3 regions of the Streptomyces sp. NPDC051217 genome follow, and region 3 is predicted to be linked to each of the others. Evidence: riboswitches for the same ligand, from Rfam matches in the RefSeq annotation. Region 3 holds a riboswitch; each other region holds the start of a gene.
What was found. Region 3 has a riboswitch for cyclic di-AMP ahead of ACIBBB_RS19265 (NlpC/P60 family protein). Riboswitches for the same ligand answer to the same signal wherever they lie in the genome.
Positions count from the first base shown of each region.

Region 1: it holds a riboswitch for cyclic di-AMP, as region 3 does, so the genes downstream of both, ACIBBB_RS32830 (M23 family metallopeptidase) here and ACIBBB_RS19265 (NlpC/P60 family protein) in region 3, are expected to answer to the same signal.
Region 2: it holds a riboswitch for cyclic di-AMP, as region 3 does, so the genes downstream of both, ACIBBB_RS00025 (transglycosylase SLT domain-containing protein) here and ACIBBB_RS19265 (NlpC/P60 family protein) in region 3, are expected to answer to the same signal.

Region 1 is NZ_JBITEV010000020.1:122,301-127,322, reverse strand. Features, by position in the region: partial or broken gene trmB (tRNA (guanosine(46)-N7)-methyltransferase TrmB) at 1-194, shown strand, start outside; gene ACIBBB_RS32835 (PrsW family intramembrane metalloprotease) at 434-1,696, shown strand; gene ACIBBB_RS32830 (M23 family metallopeptidase) at 1,756-2,820, opposite strand; cyclic di-AMP (ydaO/yuaA leader) riboswitch at 2,832-2,986, opposite strand; gene ACIBBB_RS32825 (PP2C family protein-serine/threonine phosphatase) at 3,330-4,418, opposite strand; gene ACIBBB_RS32820 (MerR family transcriptional regulator) at 4,984-5,022, opposite strand, start outside.
Region 2 is NZ_JBITEV010000001.1:1,726-6,747, forward strand. Features, by position in the region: gene ACIBBB_RS00015 (beta-ketoacyl-[acyl-carrier-protein] synthase family protein) at 1-889, shown strand, start outside; gene ACIBBB_RS00020 (ketosynthase chain-length factor) at 886-2,100, shown strand; cyclic di-AMP (ydaO/yuaA leader) riboswitch at 2,593-2,785, shown strand; gene ACIBBB_RS00025 (transglycosylase SLT domain-containing protein) at 2,790-3,533, shown strand; gene ACIBBB_RS00030 (SRPBCC family protein) at 3,801-4,763, opposite strand; partial or broken gene ACIBBB_RS00035 (ArsR/SmtB family transcription factor) at 4,760-5,022, opposite strand, start outside.
Region 3 is NZ_JBITEV010000008.1:45,169-50,190, reverse strand. Features, by position in the region: gene ACIBBB_RS19275 (NlpC/P60 family protein) at 1-866, opposite strand, end outside; gene ACIBBB_RS19270 (hypothetical protein) at 1,097-2,200, opposite strand; gene ACIBBB_RS19265 (NlpC/P60 family protein) at 2,328-3,494, opposite strand; cyclic di-AMP (ydaO/yuaA leader) riboswitch at 3,493-3,655, opposite strand; gene ACIBBB_RS19260 (ATP-dependent DNA helicase) at 3,848-5,022, shown strand, end outside.

The sequences.
Region 1 (5,022 bases), on a different contig from region 3:
TACTGCACTGCGCGACGGACTGGGAGCCGTACGCCGAGCGGATGCTCGACGTGCTGAGCGCGCACCCCGCGTTCGAGAACACCGCCCCGGACGGGGGCTACGCGCCGCGGCCCGTCTCGCGGCCGCTGACGCGGTTCGAGGGCCAGGGCCTCGAAAAGGGCCATGCCGTACGGGACCTGGTCTTCCGCCGCGTCGCGGGCGAAGGGGCGGCGGAGGGTGCGGCGGCGGACGACGCGGCGGACAGGGCGGCTTCGGACGGCGCGCCCGCCGAGTAGGGCCGGGGTTGGCCGGGACGAGCCGGACGCCGTCGCGGGTTGTCGGTGGCCCTCGTTAGGGTCAGTAGGTGTCCGAACCGCCCCGACCGCCCCCGTACGACCCTCAAGTCCCCGAGCCGGCGATCCCCGCCGCCGAGCGGCAACAGCAGCTCGGCGACATGTGGGCCGCCGTTCCGGAGCGCTCCCGCTGGCGCTACCGGCCGTACCGCGCGTTCTGGCGGCACCCGGCCGTGCGCGCGGGCGCCGTGATCATCCTGCTCGCGCTCTGCGGCCTGCTGCTCATGTCGCTCGTACGGGAACAGACCGGCACACAGGGCTTTCTGGTCGGTCTCGGGCTGGCGATCCTGCCCGTACCGCTGCTGATGGCGGCCTTCCGCTGGCTTGACCGGGTGGAGCCGGGCCCCTGGCGGAATCTCCTGTTCTCCTTCGCCTGGGGCGCCTGCGCCGCCGCGCTCGTGGCGATCACGGCGAACTCCTTCGCGACCCGGTGGATAGCCACCGCGACCGCCGACCCCGCGGGCGCGGAGTCCCTGGGGGCCACGGTGGTCGCGCCGATCGTCGAGGAGAGCGCGAAAGCCGCCGCGATCCTGCTGATCTTCCTCTTCCGGCGGCGGTCCTTCACCGGTCTCGTCGACGGAGTCGTCGTCGCGGGCTTCACCGCGACCGGCTTCGCGTTCACCGAGAACATCCTCTATCTCGGCAGCGCCTACGGAGAGGACCAGCAGATCGGCAACTCGGGGCTGCCTGCCGTGACCGCGGCGACCTTCTTCGTACGGGTCGTGATGTCGCCGTTCGCGCACCCGCTCTTCACGGTCCTGACGGGCATCGGCTTCGGCATCGCCGCTCTCGCCACCCGCCGCCAGCGCGTGCGCCGGTGGCTGATGCCGGTGCTGGGCCTGCTGCTCGCGATGGGCACGCACGCGCTGTGGAACGGTTCCTCGTCGCTGTTCGGCCCGTACGGCTTCTACGCGGTGTACGCGGCCTTCATGGTCCCCGCCTTCGCCCTGCTCACCTGGCTGGCGATATGGACCCGGCAGCGCGAACTGCACATGGTTTCGGCCGAGCTGCCCGCGTACGCGGCGGCAGGCTGGCTCGCCGAGACCGAGCCGCTCGCCCTGTCCTCGATGCGGGCGCGCTCGATGGCGCGCGACGTGGCGGGACGCGCGTACGGCCCGAAGGCGGCCCGTACGGTCGGCGAGTACCAGGCGTTCGCGACCGCTCTGGCGTTCCTGCGCCACCGGGCCGGGCGCGGCACGGCGGGCCCCGACTTCGCCGCGCGCGAGCAGGAGCTGCTGCACCACATGTGGCAGCGCCGGGAAACGGCGTCGCCCGCGCTGACGTACGCGGCGCGGGCGACGGGGCGGGTGTGGTCTCCGCCGCCGTACATCGACTACGGCGGCTACAACCCGTATCGGAGCTAGGGTCTGTCGTTTGGATCAGGCCGGATCAGGCTGGACGGACCGACCTGATCAACCACGTACTACGGCGTGAGTCCCTTGCTGCTCAGCCAGCTCATCGGGTCGATGCCACTGCCGCCCGCGGTGTGCACCTCCAGGTGCAGGTGCGGGCCGGTGACGTTGCCGGTGGCTCCCACGCGTCCGATGGTCTCGCCGGTGGTGACCTTCTGGCCGGCGCCGACGGTCATCGAGGACAGGTGGGCGTACCAGATCTCCGTACCGTCATCGAGCTCAAGCACCACGCGGTAGCCGTACGAACCCGACCAGCCGGCCGACTTGACGGTCCCGCTGTGGACGGCCTTGGTGGGCGTGCCCGTGGGGGCGGCGAAGTCCAGGCCGGTGTGCTGGCCGGAGGACCACATGGAGCCGGCCTGGCCGAAGGTGGAGGTGAGCGTGTACGAGGAGGTGGGGAGCGAGAAGCTGGCGGCCAGCTTCTCCAGGCGCTCCTGCTCGGCCTTGCGCTCGGCCTCTTCCTCCGCCTTGCGCTTCGCCTCGGCGGCCTTCTTCTCCGCGTCGGTCTGCTGCTTCCGGGCCTCGGCTGCCGCCTTCTCGGCGGCGGCCTTCTCGACGCTCGCCTTCTGGGCGGCGTCGGCCTCGGCCTGCTGCTGCTCCGCCTGCTGGAGGATGCGGGCGCGCAGCGCCTCGCCGGAGTCGGTGGTGCCCTGCTGGGTGTCCGCGGCGGTGAGGCCCGCCGTGGTCAGCGGGGAGGGAGTCTCGTCGGTCTTCTTGTCGCCGTCGGACATGAAAGACCCGACACCGGGAAGGGACTTGGCGTCGGGAAGGTTGTCCGAGAGCGCGTCGGGAAGTGATATCGAGACCGCGGGCTTGTCCTGGGCGGAGGCGATGCCTCCGGCGCCGACCGCGGCGATGACACCCACTCCGAGGACCGTGGAGCTGCGGGCCAGCGCGTTGCGCTGCTTGGCGACACGGTGCTTGCCGCGTACGGGACGGATGGACTCCGCGGTGGGATTCCACTCCTCCCAGTCCCTGTTCGCCTCGCCATCGGCGAGATCGGTACCGGCGAGCCGGCTCCCGGGGCCGAAACGGACCGGGACTGAGGCTTCGGGAGCAGGCCTGTTGGACGCCACTGGGGCGCTCTCCTTTCCTTCCTTCTCGCCTACCGGGTTAGCTGACGGGTTCGGAGCAGGAAGGTCTCCTACGAGCGTGTTTCGCCGCACGAGGCAACAAAAGACGCCCGATTCACCCCAATTGGTGGTTCCCCGGTTTCCTAGCGGAATTCGGCGCGTGCGCACGGTGCCGTCTCTTTCGACGGCTGGGACAACCGCGCTGCGTTATCGAACGTTAATAGACGACGGGGACTTATTCCAAGCTGTTCCCGGTGATCGTTAGCGAGCACGGCGGGGATCAACCGGGACACAAGCTGGCGCAATCGGGCGAGTTGATCGCGGTTCGGGCCGTGTGCGATCACACACTCGATCTGACGGTGCGTCAAATATTATGCGGAGTGGTGTGTCTCAACTACGCAGCGTGGCGGGGGAGATGACATCACGGCACGCGGGTCCCACGCGTCCGACGGTCTCGTCGCAACGAAGGGCCGACGCGGGCGGACCCACACGGGCGGACCCACGCGATCGCGTCACGGCACGACGGGCATCGTCCGGCGCCGCTCCGGCTGCCGCTCGGTGGGCCGGCTGATGGCCAGCAGCGCCATGTCGTCCGTACTGCCGCCGCCGGTGTGCAGCCGTACGTCCCCGACGATCGCCTCCAGCAGGTCGTCGGGACCGGGAAAGATCCGTCCCGCGAGCCGTTCGCCCGGGTCGTAGAAGACGCCCTCCGCGTTGCGCGCCTCGGAGAGCCCGTCCGTGTAGAGGAGCAGCGTCGCCCCGGGCCGGTACGGGATCTCCTCCGCGCGGTCCGGCCATGTCCCCAGCTCCCCCATCCCGAGCGGCAGTGCCGGGTCGGTGGGGGCCAGCACGGTCACCGCGCCGTCGGGGCCGAGCAGCAGCGGCTCCGGGTGCCCGCGGTTCAGCACGCGCGCTATGCCCTCGCCGTGCGGTACCTCCGCCAGTACGGCGGTGGTGAAGCCCTCGAACAGGTCGATCCCGCTGCGCCGCCTGCCTTCGCGCGCCAGCGCCCGCTCCAGCCGCCGCGCGACGCCTTCGAGCGACCTCTCCTGCTCGGCGGCCTCCCGGAATGCGCCGATGACGACGGCCACGGTCTCGATGGCGCCCATGCCCTTGCCGCGTACGTCGCCGACCACCACCCGTACGCCGTACTCCGTGTCCTGGACGGCGAACAGGTCACCGCCGATGTAGGCGCCCTCCTCGGCCGCCTCGTAGCGCGCGGCGATGTGCAGCCCGCCGATCCGGGCCTCGGGTGTCGGCAGGACGGCGCGCTGGGCGGCCTCGGCGATGACCCTCGCCGAGGCCAGGCGTTCACCACTGCGGCGTACGACACCGTTGATGGCCAGTGCGAGGACGGAGACGGTGAAGACGGTCAGCGATTCGGTGATCATCTCGACCCCGTCCCCGGAGTTGTTGACGTAGCGCAGTCCGAGAACGGCGCCGACGGACAGGATGCCGATGACGAGAGTGCGCGTGAACGAGAAGAAGGGGGCGGCCACCAGCGGCGCCGCCGAGAAGAACGGGGACGCGGTGAAGGCGGTCGGGGTCGCCTGATCCAGGATGATCCCCGCCACGATGATCAGACCGGGCAGCAGTTCCACGAGCGGATGCGTCGGCCGGGCGGCGAGCCGACCGCTCCCCCGCCTGGGCGGCCGGGGGTCTTCGGGACCGAAGCCGGGCGGGTGCTTCTCGGCGGGATGCGAGCGGTTCCAGGTGGGGTCGTCCGGGCCGGCGTCCGCCGGCCGGAAACCTTCGTCGGCGCGGCGGAAACCGCGCTGGATGCCACGCCGGAGGCTGCCGCTGAGCCGGCGGAGCCTGGAGGGGACGTGGGGGTGGTGGGGCGGGGCCTTACGGGTGGGCCCCCCGGCGGAGGGGCTGGGGACGGCCCCCTCGGCGGGAGGGTGCTCGCTCCCGCCGAGGGGGCCGTCCCCGGTCCCGTCGTCCCCGCTGTCTCTCAGGTGCCCCACCAGTGGCCTCCTGCCCGGTCCGTCGACGGCCGCGGACGGTACCGCGTCCCCCCAGGCTGGCCTCTTACGCGCCGGGCGGCTACCCGCTGTCGACCGACTGGGCTACCGGTGGGCCGGTGCGGTGACGGCGGCCCGGCCCACCGTCACCGCACCGGCGTACCTCGTCGTACCTCCCCGTCGTACGCCGGTCGTAAGTCCGTCAGTCGTCGGTGAGATGGCGCTCGGCGTAGACCTTCAT
Region 2 (5,022 bases), on a different contig from region 3:
CGACCTGGTCGACCACCACTACGCCGTCCCGCACCTCTACAACCATCTGGTGCCCAGCTCCTTCGCGACCGAGGTCGCGTGGGCCGTCGGCGCCGAGGGGCCGAGCACCGTGGTCTCCACGGGCTGCACCTCCGGCATCGATTCGGTCGGCCACGCCGTCGAGCTGATCCGCGAGGGCACGGCCGACGTGGTGATCGCGGGTTCGTCCGACGCGCCGATCTCACCCATCACCATGGCCTGTTTCGACGCGATCAAGGCGACCACACCGCGCCACGACGAGCCGGAGCGCGCCTCGCGGCCCTTCGACAACACCCGTAACGGGTTCGTACTCGGCGAGGGCGCCGCGGTGTTCGTCCTGGAGGAGCTGGAGAGCGCGCGGCGGCGAGGGGCGCACATCTACGCCGAGATCGCGGGATACGCCACGCGCAGCAACGCGTACCACATGACCGGTCTGCGCCCCGACGGCCTGGAGATGGCCGAGGCGATCCGGGTCGCGCTCGACGAGGCCCGGATGAATCCGACGGAGATCGACTACATCAACGCCCATGGCTCCGGTACGAAGCAGAACGACCGGCACGAGACCGCCGCGTTCAAGAAGAGCCTCGGCGATCACGCCTACCGGACCCCGGTGAGCTCCATCAAGTCGATGGTCGGGCATTCGCTCGGCGCCATCGGCTCGATCGAGATCGCCGCATCCGCCCTCGCGATGGAGCACAACGTGGTGCCGCCCACCGCGAACCTTCAGACACCGGACCCCGAGTGCGATCTCGACTATGTGCCGGTGACGGCTCGCGACCAGCTGACCGATGCGGTGCTCTCCGTCGGCAGCGGCTTCGGTGGATTCCAGAGCGCGATAGTGCTGGCCCGACCCGAGAGGAGCCCCGCATGACCACCTCGGTGGTAGTGACCGGCCTGGGCGTGGTGGCCCCCAACGGCCTCGGCGTGCGCGAGTACTGGTCGGCGATCCGCGGCGGCAGGAGCGGCATCGGCCGCGTCACCCGCTTCGACCCGTCGCAGTACCCGTCCCGGCTGGCGGGCGAGGTTCCCGGCTTCACGGCCAAGGACCATCTGCCGAGCAGGCTGCTCTCCCAGACCGACCGCATGACCAGGCTCGCCCTGGTGGCCACGGACTGGGCGCTCGCCGACGCCGGGGTGAAGCCGGAGGATCTGCCGGAGTTCGACATGGGCGTCATCACGGCCAGTTCGTCGGGCGGCTTCGAGTTCGGCCAGAACGAGCTCCAGAAGCTGTGGAGCAAGGGCAGTCAGCACGTCAGCGCCTACCAGTCCTTCGCCTGGTTCTACGCGGTCAACAGCGGCCAGATCTCCATCCGTAACGGTATGAAGGGCCCCAGCGGCGTGGTCGTCAGCGACCAGGCAGGCGGGCTCGACGCCATGGCGCAGGCGCGCAGGCAGATCCGTAAGGGCACCCGGCTGGTCGTCTCCGGCGCCGTCGACGCGTCGATCTGCCCCTGGGGCTGGGTCGCGCAGATCGCGGGCGGCCGGCTGAGCACGAGCGACGAACCGGCCCGCGCGTACGTGCCGTTCGATGCCGACGCGCGGGGGCATGTGCCGGGCGAGGGCGGCGCGATCCTCATCCTGGAGGACGCGGTGGCCGCGCGTGGCCGTGGCGCGAAGATCTACGGCGAGATCTCCGGGTACGGCGCGACGATCGACCCCCGGCCGGGCAGCGACCGCGAGCCGGGACAGCGCAAGGCGATCGAAATCGCCCTGGCGGACGCGGGCGTGGAGCCCGGCGACGTCGACGTGGTGTTCGCCGACGCGGCGGCCGTGCCGGAGCTGGACCGTACGGAGGCCGAGGCGATCACCGCGGTCTTCGGCCCGCGCGGCGTCCCGGTCACCGCGCCCAAGACGATGACCGGCCGGCTCTACTCCGGCGCGGCCCCGCTGGATGTCGCGGCGGCGCTGCTGGCCATCGAGGAGGGGCTGATCCCGCCCACGGTCAACGTCGAGCCGGCTCCCGAGCACGGTCTGGACCTCGTCACGTCCCAGCCCCGCACCGCCGAGGTACGGACGGCGCTGGTGCTGGCGCGGGGCCAGGGCGGCTTCAACTCCGCGATGGTCGTACGCGCCGTCGACTAGATCCGCTCCCCGGCCGTGTCGTCGTCGTGCCCCGTCCCCCGCGGCCGACATACGGCACGGCCGGCCCGTCGGGAAAGCGAACACCTATGACATTCGCTCTCCGGAGTTCGGTGAATTCAGTTGCGGACAAAGGCCGTTGGCGGCGAATTCACCCCGTCGTGGACCGTGTGCTTCCGCTTGGCGCCAGTTGAGAAAAAATAATCATTTGTCCATTTTGCGGTGCGGGTTGTTATGGGTGCGTCACGCATAACTTGTCCCTTTCTGGGTGGTGTTGTGTTCGGGTGGTTGCACCGAACGCTCGTGATGTGTGTCACAGCTTCGGTGGCCTCGGTGTCTCGCGGTCCCACCCCACCTCCCCTGCTGCAAAAGAAAGTTGAGCCCTGTACAGCCTCGCCGGAATTTGAATTTCCCGGCGCCGGATCCGTGGATGGCATGGCGCTGTGAATTCAGGACTTGTTTCGCCCGGACCTTCTCGCTTACGTTCTCGTCATTCCGGGCGGAACGCCGAATCCTGCCGCTGTCCGGAAACCGCACCCAACAACTCACGTACGGCAGGAGCGGGGGACCCAGGTAAGTCGCCGATCCGGCACAACGGACCGGCTTGGGGTGAAGTCGCGCACCCAGCGCGGCCGGGCATCTCCCGCCCGAACCCGACAGCTCACCTCGCAGGCGACGGAGAGGATTTCGTCATGCCCGCACAGGGTAAGCACCGCCGTTCCCGCACCAGCCCGCTCGCCCGCCGTCTCATCGCCGTCGGCACGGGCGGTGCCGCACTCGCCCTTCCCCTGGTGACCGCCACCACGGCGGGCGCCGCGCCCGCTCCGGAGCACGTCAAGTCGGCCCCGGCCGCCTCGACCGCCGTCCAGAAGGTGACCCACACCGTCGTCAAGGGTGACTCGCTGGCCAAGATCGCGCACGCCCGTTCCGTGAGCGGTGGCTGGGAAGCGCTGTACAAGACCAACCGCGCCGCCGTCGGCGACAACCCCTCGCTCATCCACCCCGGCCTCAAGCTGAAGCTCGCCGGGAAACCGAAGGCCGCCGGGACCGCCTCGACCGAGAGCGCGTCGGCGGGCAAGACCACCGAGGCCGTCGAGACCGCCGCCAAGACCTACACCAACGACCTCGACGGCTGGATCCGGGAGGCGCTGGACGTCATGGCGCAGAACGGCATACCCGGCTCGTACGACGGCATCCACCGCAACATCATGCGCGAGTCCGCGGGCAACCCCCAGGCCATCAACAACTGGGACTCCAACGCGGCGGCCGGCACCCCGTCGAAGGGCCTGCTCCAGGTCATCGACCCGACATTCCAGGCGTACCACGTGCCCGGCACGTCGACCGACAGCTACGACCCGGTCGCCAACATCACCGCGGCGTGCAACTACGCGGCCGACCGTTACGGCTCGATCGACAACGTGAACGGTCCCTACTGATCGGCGGCGTCCGTCATCTCACCGGCCGCCGGCCGGGCCGCACACGCGGCCCGGCCGGCGTTCGGCGTGAGAGCCGCCGTCACCTGACGGAGTGCGCCCGCCCGGTCGGTCCCGCCGGTCGGCCCGGGGGATCCGGGCGGAGCCTTCGTGGCCCAGCCCAAGGGACGGCGTCCACCGCCCGAGCCGGCGCTACCACCGGCCGCGACCAGGCGCGGACCGGTCAGCGCCGGGTCGAGCCGGGCCACCCGAGGCCCCACGCGGACGCCACTACGTGTGGGCCCCGCCCTCCGGCGCGTCCACCAGCCCCGCCGCCAGTTCCTCCACACGTACCCGCCACGCCGCGAGCGCCGCATCCGTGTCGAAGTCGCGCGGCCCGGTCTGGGTGAGCACCAGCCGGGGCCCGTGCCCCGTCCCCGCGCCCAGCTCCCAGCGGACCTCGCCCTCCGGATGCCAGGAGTACGTAAGGAGCTCCGGCGCGCGTACGGCCGTGACCGGGCCCGCCGGGACCTTGTCGGCGGTGAAGCCCGGAGGCACCGGTGAACCCGTCAACGGCTCGGCGCCGCCGGTCAGTTGGTCCCAGACCGTCTCGGCGGGCCGCACCAGCTGACGCTCGAACCGGACCCGTCGCCCGCCGCCCCCGGTCTCCTCGACCCGGCCCCGGGTCAGCTCGTCGAACCGGGCCAGATACGCCTCGTGCAGCGCCCCGCGCGTGTCCTGCTCGACGTCGACGGGGCCGCCGTCCAGCACCTGCCCCAGCGCGGTGACGCAGATCTGCCAGCCGGACGCGAAGCTGGCGGCCCCGAACCGGTCGCCGAAGGTGTGGACGAGGAGGAGCCGCGAGCCGTCCCCGTCAGGGGTGATCTCCCAGCTCAGATGGTCCTCGCCCCAGGTGAAGGCGAAGAGGCGCGGCTCGTCGGCGTCGGTGACCTCCCCGCTCATGCCGGGGCCGGAGTCGCCGGGGAAGTGGAAGCCGATCTCGCCGCCCGGCCGCAGGTCGACGCTCACCTCGGAGGGAAACCACCGCGCGAGGTGCGCGGGCTGCGTGATCGCGTCCCAGACCCGCTGCGGCGGATGCGCGAGCCGTCGCTCCATGCGCAGCGCGGTCCGCCCGTCGCCGGTGCCGGAGAGGGAGGAGGAGAAGCCTTGATCGTCGGGCGAGGCGGGGCCCTCGGGGCCCTCGGGGCCCTCGGGACCGCCGGAATCGTGCGGACCGTCGGTGTGCGGAGTCATGAGGAGTCGTCCTCCATCGCGTCGAGATGCCGTTCGAGCGCGTCGAGAGACGGTCCACAGATGCCGGTAGTGCGCGAGCCAGGCGTCGAGTTCTGCCAGCGGCTCCGGGGTGAGTTCGTACCACCGGCGCTGGGCGTCCTGCCGGACCCGCACCAGCCCCGCGTCCCTCAGCACCCGCAGATGCTTGGACGTCCCGGGCTGGCTCAGTCCGAGCCGGTCGGTCAGCTCACCGACCAGATGCGGGCGCTCCAGGAGGAGA
Region 3 (5,022 bases):
TTGATCTGGGTGTACGTGGTGCGCGGGAGGGAGACTCCGGCGGCGCGCCAGGCGGCCTGCGTCAGACCGGAGCAGTCGAACCCGTCGGGCCCGGTCGCGCCCCACACGTACGGCTTGCCGAGCGCCCCGCGCGCGTAGGCGATCGCGGCGGCCGCGCGGCCGCTGGGCGCCGGCAGGGCCCCGGCGCGGCTCTGGGCGCGGTCGGCGCGTGGATCGGCCGAACCGGTGCCCTCGGCGTACCGCGCGCGTTCGGCGGCGGTGAGCCGGTCGAGCAGCTTCTCGGCGTCCGCGAGCTTCTTCTTGACCGTCGACTTGTATGTGGCCAGGTCGGCCTGGCGGCTGGTGAGTTCATCGGCCTTCTTGTCGGCCTTCTTACGTAAGCGGCCGAGGTCACCGAGTTGCGCGCGCATTCTGTTGACGGCCTGGGCCTGCTGGAAGCCGGCGCGTTCGGCGAGCGCGGCCCCGCGCAGATATCCCTCGGGGTCGGAGCTGAGGGCGAGCTGTACGGCGGGGTCGAGGCCGCCCGCGCGGTACTGCGCGGCGGCGATCGAACCGAGCGCGTTGCGCGAGACGTTGAGCCGTGCCGTCCGCCGGGTGGCCTCGTCGCGCAGCTTCTCCAGCGAGGCGCTCGCGTCGGCCGCCTTCTCCTTCGCGCCGTTGTACTTCTCGGTGGCGGCCTCCGCCTCGTGGTAGAGCTTGTCGACCTTCGCCTTCACCTGGGCCGAGGTGAGCTGCGGCTCGCCGTGTGCGGCCCCTTCGAGCCCGGTCGCCGTCGCGGCCCCCGCGAGGGCGAGGGTGGCCGCCGTGCGGCCGTACGGCCCGGTGAACGGTCGGGAGCTGAATCGGGGTCGGCGGTGCGCTGCCACGAGGGCGTCCACATCCTCTGTTCCACGCGGGCCCGGACGGCCCGTACGGGAAAGGACGCTAGGCGCGCGGGTCACGGACGCGCGCCGCCATGGCCGCTATTGCCCGCAGGTGGAAGATCGCCGGCGGATTGTGCCCGCTTCTCTTCCGCCCATCAGGTCACTTTCCGGCAGGACCTGACCGATCCCGCGACAACGGCCGCTCATCGGCCACCGACGGCGCTCTCGTCCGCCTACGACCGCGTCGCCTTCCCGCACTCCCCGTCCGCTCTCCCGTCGGTCACCGGCGTGCTGCGGTCGTACGGGTCGACCTCCGGGCCACCGTCCGCGCCGGCGGGCCGCTCGTCGGCGTACAGGGGGACGAGGTAACCGGTGGGGGCGCCGCAGCCTCCGTTGGTCGTGTGGACCTTGTACGAAACGAGGGAGAAGGTTCCCCGCTCGGTGATCACCTTCGCGGGATCGTCCCAGTTCAGCACCGTCTCGCGGCGCACGATCGTGCGCGCGACCTCATCACCGCCCCCGTCCGCCGCCGCCCGCGTGACCGGGTAGACGTACGTGACATCGGCCGTCACCTGGAGGGCGCCGCGCTCGCCCTCCCGGTAGCTGATCCGCCCCCGTGTCTTGACGACATCCCCGACGACGCGGGTGTGCGCCTCGTCGAACCGGCTGAAGAGCATCACCGGGTCGTTCTCCTCGCCCGGCGCGCGGAACGCGGTCGCCAGGAAGTCCTGGACGTCCTTCTGATGCGGGTTGATGAGCGCGATCGCCTTCGCCGGGTGCGCGCCCAGCAGCACCGCCGGATCCAGACTGGAAGCGGCGAGGAAGTCACGGCTCCGGTCGAGCGCGTCCTTCACCTGCCCCTTGCTCATCCACCCGGTCGCCCTGGCCGCGGGCACCGTGATCCCGGCCGTCCCGCTCTCCCAGCGCACGGCGGGCGAGCCCTTGAACGGTTCGTCGAGCGTGGGCAGCCGGGCCGGCTCGATGGGCGGTGCCTGGTCCGGGCGTTCCGACTCCGCGGCGAGTGGTCCTCCGGCCCCGGCGTCATCGCCGAACCACCCGGTGACCCGCCCCGGATCCAGGGCCACGGCCAGCAGCGCGACCGAGGCCAGCAGCCCCACGAGGTACCGGACCTTCGGCCGCCTCGGCCGCCGGGCGGGCGTGTGCGTACGCCATCCCTCCGGGGGCGCGGGCTCCTCCCGCAGCCGCCGTGCCACGAGCCGGGCGCGTGCGGAAGCCTCTTTGGGAGCGTCGGGCACGCCGTCCGCGGACTCCCGCAGGAACCGCTCCCACTCCTCGTCGGAAACGGACGAACCGCCTTGATCCCCACCCGTGTTCATGCCGGACTCCTTCTTTCACCGGCGCGGTGTCTGGACCACCGCGACGGCCCCTCCCCAGGGACATCTGTCGCATGATCGCACGGAGATTCTCAGAAAGTCCTGTCGGGGCAGCCGCCCCCGGAGGGGCTCAGGCCGGGCGCACACTGCCGTAGATCGGCATGTAGTAGATCGACTCCTCGCGGACGTTCGCGCCCGGCTTCGGCGCGTGGATCATCTTGCCGTCGCCCTGGTAGATGCCGACGTGGCTGATGTCGTCGTAGAAGAACACCAGGTCGCCGGGGAGCAGGTCCGCCGTGGCGACGCGCTTGCCGACCTTCACCTGGTCCCAGGTCGTACGCGGCAGCTGCACGCCCGCCTCCTTCCAGGCGGCGGCCGTCAGCCCCGAGCAGTCGTACGAGCTGGGACCGGTGGCGCCCCACACGTACGGCTTGCCGATCTGGGCGCGGGCGAAGGCGAGGACCTTCTCGGCCTTGGCCGCGTACGTACCGTCCGTGGCGCCCGAACCGGTGTCGGTCCCCGAGCCCGTGCCGCCGGTCGCGGGCTGCTCCTCCTGCCGCGCCTCCTCCTGGCGCTTGCGCTCCGCGGCCTCCTCCTTGGCCTTCGCCTCGGCCTTGCGGCGCGCCTCCTGCTCCTTCTCCCGCTCCAGGGCGGCGAGCCGCGCCTTCTCCTGCGCCGTCAGCTCCGAGAGCAGCGACCGCGCCGCCGCGAGCTTGTTCTGGACCTTCTGCTTGCCCACCTTGAGCGAGGCCTGCGACTCCGTCAGCGTCTCCAGGCTCTTCGTCGCCTTGGCGCGCTGCTTGGACGCGGACCGCTGCTCCTTCTGGAAGTCCTCGACGGCCCCCTGCTGGCGCTCGGTCAGCCGGTCCATCAGCTGGGTCTGCTCGAAGTACGACTCGGGGCTGTCGGCGAACATCAGGGCGGCCGTGGGACCGACGGCGCCCGCGCGGTACTGCGCGGCGGCATACGTACCGAGGGCGCGCCGCGCCTCGTTCACCTTGTCGGCGCTCTTGGCGACCTCGTCAAGGACCCGGTCGACCGACTTGCGCTGGGTGTCCGTCGCTTCCTTCGCCTTGTTGTACTGCTGCGTCGCCGTACCGGCCTGCCGGTACAGGTCGTCGACCTTCTTCTGCACCTCTTCCACCGAGGGCTTGGGGTCGGCCGGCGCGGCGGTGGCGCTCTGCGTCGAGAGCAGCGTGACCGAGGCGAGGGCGGCTGTCGTGAAACCGACGGCGGGGGTGTTCGCGCGTATTCCGGTGCGGGTGCGCGCTTTGCGATGCGATGCCAAGGCCGGCATCTCCTTCCGTGGACCGCCTACCGGGTTAGCTGTCGGGTTCGGGCGGAACGGAAGGCTGCCCTACGGGCCTGGGAAAACGGCCCGATTCACCCCGGTGGAACGTGGTGGGTCCCCGGTTCCGAACTCCCCTCGGGGAAGCCCGGATTCGGCGGAGGCCGTCCGCTCGGCGCTGATCACCGATGGAGTACGGAACGCCTCGGCGAGCACGCTAGCCAATGCGTGGTGCCGCTGTGAAGGTTGATGGTCGATATGCCCGATACATTTCCGTGACCTTTCACATAAACGCCCGTCGGCGCCCCCACCGCGCCATGTGGCGGTCCGCTGTCAGTGCGGCACCCTAGACTCAGGAAGCGATGAGCAGCCTCTTTGACGACAGCTTCCTGGCGGACCTCCAGCCCTCGGCCGAGGAGCCCCCGCCGCCGCCCGAGGACACCGCTCCGGAACAGGTGCCCGACGATCTCTTCGGAGGGAAGTTCGACGTGCCCCCGCCCAGGGATCCGCACCATCGCGACGGCGCTCCGCGCACCGTCGTGGACCCGGCGGCGCTGCTCGAAGGGCTGAACGAGGAGCAGCGCGCCGCCGTCGTGCACACCGGATCGCCGCTGCTCATCGTGGCCGGCGCGGGCTCGGGCAAGACCCGGGTGCTGACCCACCGGATCGCGCATCTGCTGGGGACGCGCCGGGTGCATCCGGGCGAAATACTGGCGATCACGTTCACCAACAAGGCCGCCGGCGAGATGAAGGAGCGCGTCGAGCAGCTCGTCGGCCCGCGTGCGGCCGCCATGTGGGTGATGACGTTCCACAGTGCCTGCGTGCGGATCCTGCGCCGTGAGTCGAAGCGGCTCGGCTTCACGTCGTCGTTCTCGATCTACGACGCGGCCGACTCCAAGCGGCTCATGGCCCTGGTCTGCCGTGATCTCGATCTCGACCCCAAGCGGCACCCCCCGAAGTCCTTCAGCGCCAAGATCTCGAATCTGAAGAACGAGCTGATCGACGAGGAGACCTTCGCCGGTCAGGCCGGTGACCCGTTCGAGAAGACGCTGGCCGAGGCGTACCGGATGTACCAGGCGCGGCTGCGCGAGGCCAACGCGCTGGACTTCGACGACATCATCATGACGACGGTCCATCTGCTCCAGGCGTTCCCGGAAGTCGCCGAGTACTACCGCCGCCGCTTCCGCCATGTCCTGGTGGACGAGTACCAGGACACCAACCACGCGCAGTACACCCTGGTGCGTGAGCTGGTCGGCCCCTCGGGCGAGGGGCACGACCCGGCGGAGCTGTGCGTCGTCGGTGACGCGGACCAGTCCATCTACGCGTTCCGCGGTGCCACGATCCGTAACATCCTCCAGTTCGAGGAGGACTACCCGGACGCGACGACGATCCTGCTGGAGCAGAACTACCGCTCCACGCAGACGATCCTCAGCGCGGCCAACGCGGTCATCGAGCGCAACGAGAGCCGGCGGCCCAAGAGTCTCTGGACGAACGCCGGAGCGGGCGCCCTGATCACGGGGTACGTGGCGGACACCGA